Regions from separate parts of the Serratia marcescens subsp. marcescens ATCC 13880 genome, predicted to be linked through region 1. Evidence: predicted binding sites of a transcription regulator. Region 1 holds the regulator's gene; the other holds the start of a gene.

Region 1 (7,670 bases):
GGCGCAGCTGCAGCGCCTTCAACTGCTGTGCCAGTTCGGCCAGCGATTGGGTGAGCGCATCGAGATCCGCGTTGGCTTCATCCACCCCTTCAGGGCGGTTTTGCCGGTGCTGCTCCAGCGTTTGCGTCGCCTGCGTCAGCAGGGCGGCGGCCTCCACCTGCCGCTGTTGCAGCTGTTCTTTGCGCTGTTGCAATTCGCGGCGCAGGACATCGTCCAGCAGCGCGGCGGTGAAGGCGGTTTCATCGGCGAATTCGCTGTCGGCCAGCGCCTGCTGCCACTGCTGCTGCGCCTGCTGCAGCCGCTCCTGCATCTGAGTGTGTTGATGTTGCAGCCCGGCCTGCTGGCCGGCCAGGCGTTCGCGCAGTTCCTGCGCCTTTTGCCACTGCTCGGCGGCCTGAACGCTGGCCTGTTCGCAGGCGGTGTGTTTGGCGCGCAGCTGTTCGCGCACCTCGGCGACCTGCTGTTCGCCGAACAGCGCCAGCCGCTGCGCGCGTCGTTCGGCAAGGGTCTTCTCGCCTTCTTGCCAGCGTTGATGCAGCTCTTGCTGCTGTTGCAGGCTGTCGGCGTGGGCTTTCTGCAGCAGCGTAAAGCGTTCTTCGAGCAACGCCAGCTGTTGATGCGTCTGCTGCTGCTGCGTTTGCAGAGCGATGAGCGCATCCTTCGCCTGCTGTACCGCCTGCGCCGCCTGTTCATGCTGTTGCAGCGCGTGTTGCCCGCGCCGTTCTTCGTCGTCGCAGCCGTTCAGCCAGGCGCTGAGTTGCTCGCCATCCGCCAGCGTAAAGTCGAACGCCAACGGCGCGCTGAGCTGCCCCCACTGCAGCTGTTGGCCGGCCAGCTGTTGTTCATCCTGCGCGATGGTTTGCTGCTGACGCTGCAATTGCTGTTGCAGGTTGTCGTAACGGGCTCGCAGCTCGACGCCTTGTTTTTGCAATGCTTCGGTCTGGACTTTCATTTGCTCCAGACGTTGCGCGGTTTCTGACAGTTTTACCTCTTGGTATTGTTCTACCGCCGGGTGCTCGCATGAGCCGCACAGCGGGCAGGGGGCGCCGGGTTGCAAACGGGCGCGCTCGGCCTCCAGACCCACGATCCGTTGTTCCAGCGCATAGGTTTTTTCAACATCGGCCTGGTGGGCTTTCTGCTGCTTAAATTGCTGACGGATGAGTTCTAGCTGTGGTTCCAACTGGGTAAGTTCATGTTGGCCGCTGTTTAGCTCTTGCCGCTGCTGTTCCAGCCGTTTAACGATTTGCTGCGACAAAGAAGATAGAGTAAACAGCTGCTGGCGTGTTGGGCGCAGATCCGCCAGGGCGCTCAGGCGTTGGCGCAGCGGAGCCAACGGCGTTTGCGCCTCCAGCGCCTGTTGCTGTTGCTGTTGAACGGCCAGTGCTTCGGTCAGCGCGTTCAACTGCTGTTGATGCTGTGCGGCCTGCGTCGTCAGTTGGCTGCGCTGGGCGGTGAGCTGCTCCAGCGCGGTCTGCTGCTGGGCGCATTGCTGCGCGGCGGCATCGCCGGCCTGTCGCCGCTCGGCCTGTGTCGACTGCAGTTGGGCTATTTGATGGTCGAGCGGGGCCACCTGGTCATCGATCAACTGTTGCTGTTGCCGCATATGCTCGGCATGGGCTTGCTGCGCCAGACGGGTTTTTTCCACCGCCTGCTGCAGCGGCGCCAGCTGCGCCGAGTGCTGTTCCTGTTGTTGCGTCAGCTGGGCTGCCTGCTGTTGTATCGTCTGCAGCTCGGCGCGGCAACGATCGCGTTCGCCGCGCAGCGGCCGCAATTTCTCGGCCGGCTCGCTGAGCGCCAGCCGCTTCAGCTGTGGGGCGGCCTCCGCCTGCTCGCGCTGGGCGGTGTCCAGCCGCAATTGCCCCTCGCTTTGCTGTTGCCGGAGGCGTTGCCATTGCTGCAGCCAGCTCAGCGCCTGTTGCTGCCGCTGGGTTTGCTCGCCGAGGGCGATTTCCTGCGCGCTCAGCGCCGTCAGCTGTTCGGTCAGAGACTGGCGCTGCTCGTCGTTCAGCAGTTCGATGCCGCTGGCGCGTTGATGCAACGCATCCAGGTCGGTTTTGGCCTGCTTGTGCGACTCGAACACCTGTTCGGACAACCGCCCGTAGATTTCGGTGCCGGTCAGCTCTTCCAGCAGTTCGGCGCGATCGTTGGCGTCGGCGTTGAGGAACGCGGCGAACTGCCCCTGAGACAGCATCATCGATTTGGTGAAGCGGCCAAAGTCCAGCCCGGTGATGGCGGCGGTAAGCTCCAGCTTGTCGCGCACCTTGTCCGCCAGGATCTTGCCGTCCTCGCGGCGCGCCAGTTCGACCTTCGGCGCCTGCAGATTGCCGTCCGGCGCGTTTTTGGCGCGGCGCTGGCTCCAGAAGGCGCGATAGCCGACGCCCTTGACCTCGAATTCGACCTCCGCCAGCGATTCGGCGGTGTGGCGGGTCATCAGTTCATTCTGGCTCGGCGTGACGTTGAGGCGCGGCGTTTGGTGGTACAGCGCCAGGCAGATGGCGTCCAGCAGGGTGGTTTTGCCCGCGCCGGTCGGGCCGGTAATGGCGAACAGGCCGTTGCTGGCGAACGGCTCGGCGGTGAAGTCAATTTTCCATTCGCCCTGCAGCGAGTTGAGGTTTTTTAAGCGCAGGCTGAGGATCTTCATGGGTTGGTCTCCTCGGCGTTCTGCTGCACCGCCTCGACCACCTGGCGGAACAGTTGGTGCATCCGCCGTTGGCGCGCTTCGGGCATGTCGGCCTCCTGTGTCAGACGCCGTTCGAACACTTCGTTGACGCTCAGCTCGTTCAGCGTTTCTTTATCCTGCTGCGCGATCGCCTGGCGGCGCTGCTCTTTACTGCGCCGCAGCAGCACCACTTCCACCGGCAGCTCATCCGCCATCAGCTGGATGCGGCGCTGGATGTCGCTGAGGTAGTCCTGCGTCGCCACTTCGATATCCAGCCACACCGGCAGCTCGCCGGCATAGTCGGCAAATTGCCGCAGCTGCCGTTCGATCTCGGCCAGATCGCCTTTGATCAGTTGCATGGGCTGAAACTGCGGGATCGTTAACGCGTCTACCCGCTGCAAAGCGCCGTCGGCGAAATCGACCAGGAAGACGCTTTTGGCTTTGCCCAGCTCATCGAAACTGAGCGGGATCGGTGAGCCGCTATAGCGAATATGCTCCGATTTGGCGACGTTCTGCGCGCGGTGAATGTGGCCGAGCGCGATATAGTCGGCGGGCGGGAAGGCCTGCGCCGGGAAGGCGTCGAGGGTGCCGATATAGATGTCGCGCACCGAGTCGGAGGTGGTGACGCCGACGGTGGTCAGGTGGCCGGTGGCGACGATCGGCAGCGGTAGGCCCAGCTGGTCGCGGCGCTCGCAGGCCGCCTGATACAGCGCTTGGTAATGTTCGGCGATGGCTTCCTGCAGCGCCTGCTGTTTCTGCGCGCCGGATTCGCCGGCGCGGCTGGTGAGCAGGTCGCGCGGCCGCAGGAACGGGATGGCGCACAGCACCGCGCCCGGCTGGCCGTCGCGTTGGTTAAGCACCACGATCTGCTGTTCCGGGGCGCCCTGCGCGCTGGCGATCACCGTGGTGTTCAGGCAGGAGAGCAGTTCACGCGATTCGTTCAGCGTTGCGACCGAATCGTGGTTGCCGCCCAGCACTACCAACTGGCAGCCGGTGCGCTGCAGTTCCACCACGAAGCGGTTGTACAGCTCGCGGGCATAGCTGGGCGGCGAGCCGGTATCGAACAGATCCCCGGCGACGATCAGCGCATCCACCTGCTGCTGTTCGATCTGTTCGATCAGCCAGTTCAGAAAAGCCTGGTGCTCGGCGGCGCGGCTTTTGGTGAAAAAGTACTGGCCAAGGTGCCAGTCAGAGGTGTGGATCAGGCGCATGACACTCCCGGATGTGAAGATAATGGCGATGATTATAAAGGCCGCGGCGGCGGCTGTCCCGGCGCAATGATGATGACAACCGGATGATTTTTCTTTACTGCGGGAAATAATCGCTATGCTTACTGCCTATAACAGCCGGTTTTTTTCATAAAAGTGTCACAAAACTGACGCATAATGGCGCCCGAAAAGTCGCTAACACATTGGCAGGATTGACGATGGCAAGACGCATACTGGTGGTGGAAGACGAAGCGCCGATCCGTGAGATGGTGTGCTTTGTGTTGGAACAGAATGGTTACCAACCGTTGGAAGCCGAGGATTATGACAGCGCCGTGACGCGTCTGTCTGAGCCGTTCCCTGATTTGGTGTTGCTTGACTGGATGTTGCCCGGCGGTTCCGGCATTCAGTTTATCAAACATATGAAGCGCGAAGCGCTGACCCGCGATATCCCGGTGATGATGCTGACCGCGCGCGGCGAAGAAGAAGACCGGGTGCGCGGCCTGGAAGTGGGGGCGGATGATTACATCACCAAGCCGTTCTCGCCCAAGGAGCTGGTGGCGCGCATCAAAGCGGTCATGCGCCGCATTTCGCCGATGGCGGTGGAAGAAGTGATTGAAATGCAAGGGTTGAGTCTGGATCCGTCCTCCCATCGCGTAATGGCGAACGATCAGGCGCTGGACATGGGGCCGACAGAGTTCAAGCTGCTGCACTTCTTTATGACCCACCCGGAGCGGGTTTATAGCCGCGAGCAGTTGCTTAATCACGTCTGGGGCACTAACGTTTATGTGGAAGACCGTACCGTTGACGTGCATATCCGTCGGCTCCGCAAGGCGTTAGAAACCAGTGGGCATGATAAAATGGTTCAAACCGTTCGGGGCACCGGCTACCGGTTCTCAACGCGCTACTGATCGCGCCGCGCTGGAGAATATGCCGTGTTAGAACGTCTGTCGTGGAAGAGGCTGGCTCTGGAGCTGGCTCTTTTCTGTCTGCCCGCCTTACTGCTGGGGCTGATTTTCGGTTATCTGCCCTGGTTCCTGCTGGCCTCCGCGCTGGCTGCGCTGGTGTGGAATTTCTACAACCAGCTCAAACTCTCCCATTGGCTGTGGATCGACCGCAGCATGACGCCGCCGCCCGGCCGCTGGAGCTGGGAGCCGCTGTTCTATGGCCTGTATCAGATGCAGCAGCGCAACCGCCGCCGCCGGCGCGAGCTGGCGCTGCTGATCAAGCGCTTTCGCAGCGGGGCCGAATCGCTGCCTGACGCGGTGGTGATGACCACCGTCGAAGGCAATATCTTCTGGTGCAACGGGCTGGCGCAGCATCTGCTCGGCTTTCGCTGGCCGGAAGACAACGGCCAGCACATCCTTAACCTGCTGCGGTATCCGGAATTCAGCCACTATCTGCAACAACAGGAGTTTTCGCGCCCGCTGACGCTGCAGCTGAACAACGAACACTACGTCGAATTCCGCGTGATGCCGTATTCTGAAGGGCAACTGCTGATGGTGGCGCGCGACGTCACCCAGATGCGCCAGTTGGAGGGCGCGCGGCGCAACTTCTTCGCCAACGTCAGTCATGAACTGCGCACGCCGCTGACGGTGCTGCAGGGCTATCTGGAGATGATGGGCGACGAAGAGCAGGATGGCTCGCTGCGCAGCAAGGCGCTTAGCACCATGCAAGAGCAGACCCGCCGGATGGACGGGCTGGTCAAGCAGTTGCTGACGCTGTCGCGCATCGAGGCGGCGCCCAATGTCGACATGAACGAGCGGGTGGATATTCCGCTGATGCTGCGGGTGTTGCAGCGCGAGGCGCAATCGCTGAGCGGCGGCAATCACGAGATCACCTTCCGGGTGAACGAACAGCTCAACGTGTTCGGCAATGAAGATCAGTTGCGCAGCGCGGTGTCTAACCTGGTGTACAACGCGGTCAACCACACGCCGAAGGGCACCCATATCGAAGTCAGCTGGCAGCAGACGGCGCACGGCGCGCAATTCCAGGTCAGCGACAACGGGCCGGGCATCGCCGCCGAGCATCTGCCGCGCCTGACAGAGCGTTTTTATCGCGTCGACAAGGCCCGTTCGCGCCAGACCGGCGGCAGCGGGCTGGGGCTGGCGATCGTCAAGCACGCGCTCAGCCATCACGACGCGCGGCTGGAGATCCTCAGCGAACCGGGGATCGGCACCCGCTTTATCTTTACCTTGCCCAATCGGTTGATTGTTCCCGCCGCTTTATCAGAGAATGCGGTGAAAAATTAACGCGAGACACCGGTATGACCCGAATTACCCGAGGGCTGTTGCTTTGCCTGGCGCTGCTGGCCGGACGCGGCGCGCTGGCGCAGCCTGACGGCATGTTGGCGGGCAACCTGTCCAGCGTCGGCTCCGACACGCTGGCGAATTTGATGGCGCTGTGGGCGCAGGATTTCAGCCAGCATTATCCCAACGTCAACCTGCAGATCCAGGCCGCCGGTTCGTCGACCGCGCCGACCGCGTTGGCGGCGGGCGCCGCGCAACTGGGCCCGATGAGCCGGCCGATGAAGGCGGCCGAGGTTTCGGCGTTCGAACACCGTTACGGTTATGCGCCCCTGGCGGTGCCGGTAGCGGTGGATGCGCTGGTGGTGTTGGTGCATCAGGACAATCCGCTGCGCGGCCTTAACCTGCAGCAGCTCGATCGCATTTTCTCCGCCACCCGGCGCTGCGGTGAAAGCCAGCCGCTGACGCGCTGGGGCGAGCTGGGGCTGCGCGGCGACTGGGCGACACGCTCGCTGCAACGCTTCGGCCGCAACTCGGCGTCCGGCACCTACGGCTATTTCAAACTGCGCGCGCTGTGCGGCGGCGATTTCATGCCGCGCGTCAATGAGCTGCCTGGTTCGGCTTCGGTGGTGCAGGCGGTGGCCGGTTCGCTCAACGGCATCGGCTACGCCAGCATCGGTTTTCGCGCCAGCGGCGTGCGGCTGCTGCCGCTGGCGGAGTCGGGAGAAGACTATGTCGCGCCTACCGCCGCCAACGTGCGCAACGATCGCTACCCGCTGTCGCGCTATCTGTATATCTACATCAACAAAGCCCCCAATCAACCGCTGGAGCCGCTGACCGCCGCGTTCCTCGATCGCGTGCTGTCGACACCAGGGCAAAGCCTGGTCAACCACGACGGCTATCTGCCGCTGCCGCCGGCCGCCCTGCAGAAGACTCGTCAGGCGCTCGGGTTGCCACCGCTCGCGCCGGCCACGGCGCAATAAGCGACAAAAATCGGCGTAATTTTCGCCTTTTTTCACGGCAAAACGGAGCTTATACCACGCGAAAACCGGGCATTTATTGGCGTTTTCGCGCGGTAAAGCGATATATGCTTCACGTTTCGTGAATTCATTGTTCAAAAATGATACAAATCATGTAGTGTATATTTATTGATAGCCAATATGATCGACTGGTGGCTAAAGTTTATATGGTCGATAGCTCTGCTTTTCGCCGTGCGTCTTGCCTTGAAGCGCTATAAACGTTTACCTTAGCCTTCGTTGTCGGATTAAACCTCCATTTTTATAACTCCTAAAATTTTGCCCATCTTCATGAGCGGCCACTTTCGAATAGGGACATAAACGCCGGATCGACTGCGTTTAGGGTGCTTATTAGGCGCTGCGACGATCGGGCATGCCGGCAACCGGGTGGGGCGTTTCGCCACCACGCTATCGGACAATTTTTTTTCATTTGAACAGGCAACACGACATCGTATGAGTCATCGTTTAACGTCAAAAGATATCCTGGCACTGGGCTTCATGACCTTTGCCTTATTCGTTGGGGCCGGGAACATCATCTTCCCGC
Region 2 (7,670 bases), 820 kb from region 1:
TGCCAACCAGCCGATCGTCGATGCGCTGAAAGCCAAGAAGCTGGATCCGACCGGCCCGTTCGTCTGGACCACCTATGCCGCGCTGCAGTCGCTGACCACCGGCATGGAGCGCAGCGGCAGCCAGGAGCCGGCGGACATCGTCAAGGATCTGAAAACCGGCAAGCCGGTGGAGACCGTGATGGGGCCGCTGAGCTGGGATGACAAGGGCGATCTGAAAGGCTTCGAGTTCGGCGTGTTCGAATGGCATGCCAACGGCACGTCCACACCGATCAAATAAGCCATAATGATTAGGGTGGGGCGCAGTCCGCTGCGCCCGGCGGGTCGGCTTGCCGGCCCCGTCTCCCTTTACCCGCCGGTTCTCCGTCGGCGGGTTTCGCAGCCAAGGGTTCAGAGTATGTCAGAGCAGCTCCTCTATTTTCTGCAGCAGATGTTCAACGGCTTAACGTTGGGCAGCACCTATGCATTGATCGCCATCGGTTACACCATGGTTTACGGCATCATCGGCATGATCAACTTCGCTCACGGCGAGGTGTACATGATCGGCAGCTATGTCTCCTTTATCGTTATCGCCGCCCTGATGATGCTCGGCATCGACGTCGGCTGGTTGCTGATCGGCGCCGCGTTCCTGGTCTCGATCGTCATCGCCAGCGCCTATGGCTGGAGCATTGAGCGGGTGGCCTACAAGCCGGTGCGCAACTCCAAGCGCCTGATTGCGCTGATCTCGGCCATCGGCATGTCGATATTCCTGCAAAACTACGTCAGCCTGACGCAGGGCTCGCGCGATCTGGCGCTGCCCAGCCTGGTGACCGGCCAGTGGGTGCTGGGAGAAAGCAACGGCTTCGCCGCCACCATCAGCACCATGCAGCTGACCATCTGGCTCGTGACCTTCCTGGCGATGCTGGCGCTGACGCTGTTTATCCGCTATTCACGCATGGGCCGCGCCTGCCGCGCCTGTGCGGAAGATCTGAAGATGGCCAGCCTGCTGGGCATCAACACCGACCGGGTGATCTCGCTGACCTTCGTTATCGGTGCGGTGATGGCGGCGGTGGCCGGGGTGTTGCTCGGCCAGTTCTACGGCGTCATCAACCCTTACATCGGGTTTATGGCCGGTATGAAAGCCTTCACCGCCGCGGTTCTGGGCGGCATCGGCAGCATTCCCGGTGCGATGATTGGCGGCCTGGTGCTGGGCGTGGCGGAAGCGCTGACCTCTGCCTACCTGAGCACCGAATACAAAGACGTGGTGTCGTTCGCGCTGCTGATCGTGGTGCTGCTGATCATGCCGACCGGCATCCTCGGGCGTCCGGAGGTTGAGAAAGTATGAAACTCAATCTGCTCAATGCGCTGATCGCCACGGCGGTGCTGTTCGTGATGGCGTCGTTCCTGATGGGCATGCAGCTCAGCCTGGACGGCACCAAGCTGGTGGTGCACGGCGCGGCGGAAGTGCGCTGGATGTGGATCGGCATCGGCTGCGTCATCGTCTTTTTATTCCAACTGTTGCGCCCGCTGCTGCAACAGGGATTGAAAAAAGTCTCCGGCCCGGCGTTCGTGCTGCCGAGCTTCGACGGCACCACGCCGCGGCAAAAGCTGCTGGCGGCTCTGCTGCTTGTGGCGGCGGTCGCCTGGCCGTTCCTGGTGTCGCGCGGCACGGTGGATATCGCCACCCTGACGCTGATCTACGTGATGCTGGGCCTCGGCCTCAACGTGGTGGTGGGCCTGTCTGGTCTGCTGGTGCTCGGCTACGGCGGTTTCTACGCCATCGGCGCCTACACCTACGCGCTGCTGAATCACTATTACGGTTTCGGCTTTTGGGAGAGCCTGCCGCTGGCGGGCATCGTCACCGCCGCCTTCGGTTTCCTGCTCGGTTTCCCGGTGCTGCGGCTGCGCGGCGACTATCTGGCGATCGTGACGCTTGGCTTCGGCGAAATCGTGCGCATTCTGCTGCTGAACAATACCGAGATCACCGGCGGGCCGAACGGCATCAGCCAGATCCCGAAACCGACCTTCTTCGGCCTGGAGTTCAACCGCAGCGTGCGCGACGGCGGCTGGGATACTTTCCATAACGTCTTCGGCCTGAAATACGATCCGAGCGATCGCATCGTATTCCTGTACCTGGTGGCGTTGCTGCTGGTGGTGCTGACGCTGTTCGTCATCAACCGCCTGCTGCGCATGCCGCTCGGGCGCGCCTGGGAAGCGCTGCGCGAAGACGAGATCGCCTGCCGCTCGCTGGGCCTCAGCCCGACGCGCATCAAGCTGACCGCCTTTACCATCAGCGCCGCCTTCGCCGGGTTTGCCGGCACGCTGTTCGCCGCGCGCCAGGGGTTCGTCAGCCCGGAATCCTTCACCTTCGTCGAGTCGGCCTTCGTGTTGGCGATCGTCGTACTGGGGGGCATGGGCTCGCAGTTCGCGGTCATTCTGGCGGCAATCCTGCTGGTGGTGTCGCGCGAGCTGATGCGCGATCTGAATGAATACAGCATGTTGCTGCTGGGTGCGCTGATGGTGCTGATGATGATTTGGCGGCCGCAGGGGCTGTTGCCGATGAAACGGCCGCAGTTGAAGCTGCAGGCGGCGGACATTCACGCGGGCAAGGGGGAACAGGCATGAGCGTTCAACCTTTACTGCAGGTGGAAGGCCTGTCGATGCGTTTCGGCGGGCTGCTGGCGGTCAACAATGTGGCGCTGACGCTGAACGAAGGCGAAATCGTGTCGCTGATCGGCCCCAACGGCGCCGGTAAAACCACGGTATTCAACTGCTTGACCGGTTTTTACCGCCCGACCGGCGGCACCATCAAATTGCGCGATCGCCATCTGGAAGGGCTGGCGGGGCAGGCCATCGCCCGTATGGGCGTAGTGCGTACCTTCCAGCATGTGCGGCTGTTCCGTGAAATGACGGTGATTGAGAACCTGCTGGTGGCGCAGCATCAGCACCTGAAAAGCGGCGTGTTCGCCGGGCTGCTGAAAACCCCGGCCTTCCGCCGCGCCGAAGCCGAGGCGCTGGCGCGCGCGGCGGAGTGGCTGGAGCGCGTCGGCCTGCTGGAGATGGCCAACCGTTCGGCGGGCAACCTGGCCTACGGGCAGCAGCGGCGGCTGGAGATCGCCCGCTGCATGGTGACCCGGCCGGAGCTGCTGATGCTGGACGAACCGGCCGCCGGCCTCAACCCGAAAGAGACCGACGAGCTGGATCACCTGATCGTCGAGCTGCGCGATCGGCATAAGGTCTCGGTGTTGCTGATCGAGCACGACATGAAGCTGGTGATGGGCATTTCCGACCGCATTTACGTGGTGAATCAGGGCACGCCGCTGGCGCAGGGCACACCGGCGGAGATCCGCAACAACCCGGACGTGATCCGGGCTTATTTGGGCGAAGAATAATATGTTGTCATTCAATCAGGTATCCGCCCATTACGGCAAAATTCAGGCGCTGCATCAGGTCAGTCTCACGATAAGTCAGGGCGAAATCGTGACGTTAATCGGCGCCAACGGCGCCGGTAAAACCACGCTGCTCGGCACCCTGTGCGGCGAACCGCGCGCCAGCGAAGGCAGCATCGTTTTCCAGGGCCAGGACATCACCCAGTGGCAAACCTCGCGCATCATGCGCGAAGCGGTGGCGATCGTGCCGGAAGGGCGGCGCGTCTTCTCGCGCATGACGGTGGAAGAAAACCTGGCGATGGGCGGTTTCTTCGCCGATCGCCAGCAGTATCAACAGCGTATCGAACGGGTGTTCACGCTGTTCCCGCGCCTGCTGGAGCGCCGAAGCCAGCGCGCCGGCACCATGTCCGGCGGCGAACAGCAGATGCTGGCCATCGGCCGCGCGCTGATGAGCCAGCCGAAGCTGCTGCTGCTCGACGAACCTTCGCTTGGGCTGGCGCCCATCATCATCCAGCAGATCTTCGACATCATTCAGCAGCTGCGGGAAGAGGGCATGACCATCTTCCTGGTGGAGCAAAACGCCAATCAGGCGCTGAAATTGGCGGACCGCGGTTATGTGCTGGAAAACGGCCGCGTGGTGTTGGAAGATACGGGGGCTGCATTGTTAGCCAACGAAGCAGTGAGGTCGGCGTATCTGGGCGGTTAATCCGCCCCCCTACGAATTAAAATAATCAGGTACGAGAAGAAGAAATGAAGACAGAAGGGTTACTCGCGCAGCGCATCGTTAACGTAAAAAGTTCGGCCATCCGTGAATTGCTTAAGCACAGCAAGATGGAACACGTCATTTCGCTGGCGGGCGGCATCCCCTCTGATGCGCTGTTCGATTTCGAAGGATTGAGCATCGCCACCCAGCAGGCGATCACCGAACAGCCGAAAAGCGCGTTTCAGTATGGTTTGACCGAGGGCAGCCCGCTGCTGCGTGAGCGCATTTGCGCGCTGTGCGCCGAGCGCGGCGTCACCGCTGGCGCGGAAGAGGTGATGGTCACCGCCGGCTCGCAGCAGGCACTGGATTTGGTGATGCGCGCCATCGTCAATCCCGGCGACGTGTTTGTGGTGGAGCGCCCGACCTACCTGGCGGCGCTGCAAACGCTGGAACTGGCGGAGGCCAACATCATGTCGGTCTCGTCTGACAGCGACGGCATGGTGGTGGAAGAGCTGGCCGAACTGCTGAAAACCCAGCGCATCAAGGGCGTGTACGTGGTGCCGAACTTCGGCAACCCCAGCGGCATTACCCTCAGCGCCGCGCGCCGCGAACTGCTGGTGAAGCTGGCCGCCGAACATAACTTCCTGATCATCGAAGACGATCCGTACGGCGAACTGCGTTTCACCGAAGAGCGCCACCCGACGCTGCATCAGGTGTCGCAGCGGGTGCTGGGCAACACCGACCACATCATCTATACCTCGACCTTCTCCAAGATCCTGGCGCCGGGCCTGCGCTTGGGCTGGGCGATCCTGCCGCCGTTCCTGCTGCATAAAGTGGCGATCATCAAACAGGCGGCGGATCTGCACGCCAGCGCCCTGTCGCAGAGCATCGTCGAATGCTACCTCGGCCTGGATCGCCTGCCGGCGCAGATCGACAAGATCCGTGCCGCCTACAAGCAAAAGGGCGAGATCCTGGCCGGTTTGGTGGAGCAGGAGCTGGGCGACTACATCACCTTCGATAAGCCGAAGGGCGGCATGTTCCTGTGGGCGCGTTTCCGCCAGCCGTTCAACGCCACCGAATGGCTGAACACCACGCTGCAGCAGGGCGTGGTGTTCGTGCCGGGGGAATACTTCTTCTCCGACAACCCGGATCGTTCGACCTTCCGCCTGTCGTTCGCCACCGCCACCGAGCAGCAGATGCAAGAAGCGGTGGCGCGCCTGCGCCGTTCGCTGTAATCCTCGCGGCGGCGGAGCCGATGCCCGCCGCCGACATCAAACCGCCATCTTCACTTCACCTTGCCGTCATGTGGCTGTCATATAACGGTTATTTTTCTGTCATCCGCGCATGGCATGTTAGCTTCCGAACAAAAAACTGATTCTTTTCGCTCACGCGCTTTTACACCAGCTTTTTCAGGAGTTAGGCATGCTCACCTACGCTATTCGCAAAACCACGCTGTGCGTCGCATTGACCCTGGCGGTCAGCGCCCAGGCGCTGGCGGCGACGGAAATCCCGTTCTGGCATTCAATGGAAGGCGAACTGGGTAAGGAAGTGGATTCCCTGGCGGATCGCTTCAACCAGTCGCACAGCGACGTCAAGATTGTGCCGGTTTATAAAGGCAACTACGAACAGAGCCTGGCGGCGGGCATCGCCGCTTACCGCTCCGGCAAGGCGCCGGCGATCCTGCAGGTTTACGAGGTGGGCACCGCCACCATGATGGCCAGCAAAGCCATCAAGCCGGTCTACGAAGTGTTTAAAGAGGCCGGCATCAACTTCGACGAGTCGGTGTTCGTGCCGACGGTGGCCGGCTATTACACCGACAACAAGAGCGGCCATCTGCTGTCGCAGCCGTTCAACAGCTCCACGCCGGTGCTGTACTACAACAAAGACGCTTTCAAAAAGGCCGGCCTGAATCCGGATCAGCCGCCGAAAACCTGGCAGGAACTGGCGGCGGATACCGCCAAACTGCGCGAAGCAGGCATGAAGTGCGGTTACGCCAGCGGCTGGCAGGGTTGGATCCAACTCGAGAACTTCAGCGCCTGGCACGGCGTGCCGTTCGCCAGTGAAAACAACGGATTTGGCGGCACCAGCGCCAAGCTGGAGTTCAACCAACCGCTGCAGGTCAAGCATATCGCGTTGCTCGAAGCGATGAACAAGAAGGGCGACTTTACCTACTTCGGCCGCAAAGACGAATCCACCGAGAAGTTCTACAACGGCGATTGCGCTATCACCACCGCCTCTTCCGGTTCGCTGGCGGACATCAAGCACTACGCCAAATTCAACTACGGCGTCGGCATGATGCCTTACGACGCCGACGCGAAAAACGCGCCGCAAAACGCCATCATCGGCGGGGCCAGTCTGTGGGTGATGAACGGCAAAGACGCCGCCACCTACAAGGGCGTGGCCGAGTTCCTGCAGTACCTGGCGCAGCCGGAAATCGCCGCCGAATGGCACCAGAAGACCGGTTATCTGCCGATCACCACCGCGGCTTACGATCTGACCAAGCAGCAGGGCTTCTACGATAAGAACCCGGGGGCCGACGTCGCCACTCGCCAGATGCTGAACAAGCCGCCGTTGCCGTTCACCAAGGGCCTGCGCCTGGGCAACATGCCGCAGATCCGCAGCGTGGTGGATGAAGAGCTGGAAGGCGTGTGGACCGGCAAGAAAACGCCTCAGCAGGCGTTGGACGCCGCCGTGCAGCGCGGTGACGTGCTGCTGCGCCGCTTCGAAGCATCGACCAAGTAACCCTGCGTCGCGGGCCCGGCAGACCGGGCTCGCGTCTTCACGCCGATCCTTCCGTACCCGATTAATGGTTTAACTGCTATGTCATCTTCCCGTCCCGGTTTCGGCTGCAGCTGGTTGCCCTATGCGTTGGTGCTGCCGCAGCTGCTGATTACCGCCGTCTTCTTTTTATGGCCCGCCGGCGAAGCGCTGTGGTATTCGGTGCAGAGCCTCGATCCGTTCGGCCTGTCCAGCCAGTTTGTCGGGCTGGATAACTTTAAACAGCTGTTCCAGGATCCTTACTACCTCGACTCGTTCTACACCACGCTGATCTTCAGCTTCCTGGTGGCGGGCATCGGGCTGGCGGTTTCGCTGTTCTTCGCCGCGCTGGTGGACTACGTGCTGCGCGGCAGCCGCCTCTATCGCACGCTGATGATCCTGCCCTACGCGGTGGCGCCGGCGGTGGCGGCGGTGCTGTGGATCTTTCTGTTCAACCCCGGTCTGGGGCTGATTACCCATTTCCTCAACGGGCTGGGCTATAACTGGAACCATGCGCAAAACAGCGGCCAGGCGATGTTCCTGGTGGTGCTGGCCTCGGTATGGCAGCAGATAAGCTATAACTTCCTGTTTTTCCTCGCGGCGCTGCAGTCTATCCCGCGTTCGCTGGTGGAAGCGGCGGCCATCGACGGCGCCGGCCCGGTGCGGCGTTTCTTCCATCTGGTGCTGCCGCTGATCGCGCCGGTGAGCTTCTTCCTGCTGGTGGTCAATCTGGTGTACGCCTTCTTCGATACTTTCCCGGTGATCGACGCCGCCACCGGCGGCGGGCCGGTGCAGTCCACCACCACGTTGATCTACAAGATCTACCGTGAAGGCTTCGCCGGGTT

Evidence for each region. Region 1 encodes PhoB, which activates phosphate uptake and scavenging genes when phosphate is short. Its sites were predicted from a motif close to CTGTCATAAAACTGNCNNAT; they were not measured.
Region 2: ugpB (sn-glycerol-3-phosphate ABC transporter substrate-binding protein UgpB) is a predicted target of PhoB. The motif match lies at 5,378-5,397, and genes of this name have one in related genera.

Annotation. Positions count from the first base shown of each region.
Region 1 is NZ_CP071238.1:1,038,397-1,046,066, forward strand. Features, by position in the region: gene sbcC (exonuclease subunit SbcC) at 1-2,641, opposite strand, end outside; gene sbcD (exonuclease subunit SbcD) at 2,638-3,870, opposite strand; gene phoB (phosphate response regulator transcription factor PhoB) at 4,086-4,775, shown strand; gene phoR (phosphate regulon sensor histidine kinase PhoR) at 4,800-6,116, shown strand; gene J0F90_RS04875 (PstS family phosphate ABC transporter substrate-binding protein) at 6,131-7,093, shown strand; gene brnQ (branched-chain amino acid transport system II carrier protein) at 7,580-7,670, shown strand, end outside.
Region 2 is NZ_CP071238.1:222,221-229,890, forward strand. Features, by position in the region: gene J0F90_RS01010 (branched-chain amino acid ABC transporter substrate-binding protein) at 1-277, shown strand, start outside; gene livH (high-affinity branched-chain amino acid ABC transporter permease LivH) at 395-1,321, shown strand; gene J0F90_RS01020 (high-affinity branched-chain amino acid ABC transporter permease LivM) at 1,318-2,601, shown strand; gene livG (high-affinity branched-chain amino acid ABC transporter ATP-binding protein LivG) at 2,598-3,368, shown strand; gene livF (high-affinity branched-chain amino acid ABC transporter ATP-binding protein LivF) at 3,370-4,071, shown strand; gene J0F90_RS01035 (aminotransferase-like domain-containing protein) at 4,116-5,303, shown strand; gene ugpB (sn-glycerol-3-phosphate ABC transporter substrate-binding protein UgpB) at 5,491-6,810, shown strand; gene ugpA (sn-glycerol-3-phosphate ABC transporter permease UgpA) at 6,889-7,670, shown strand, end outside.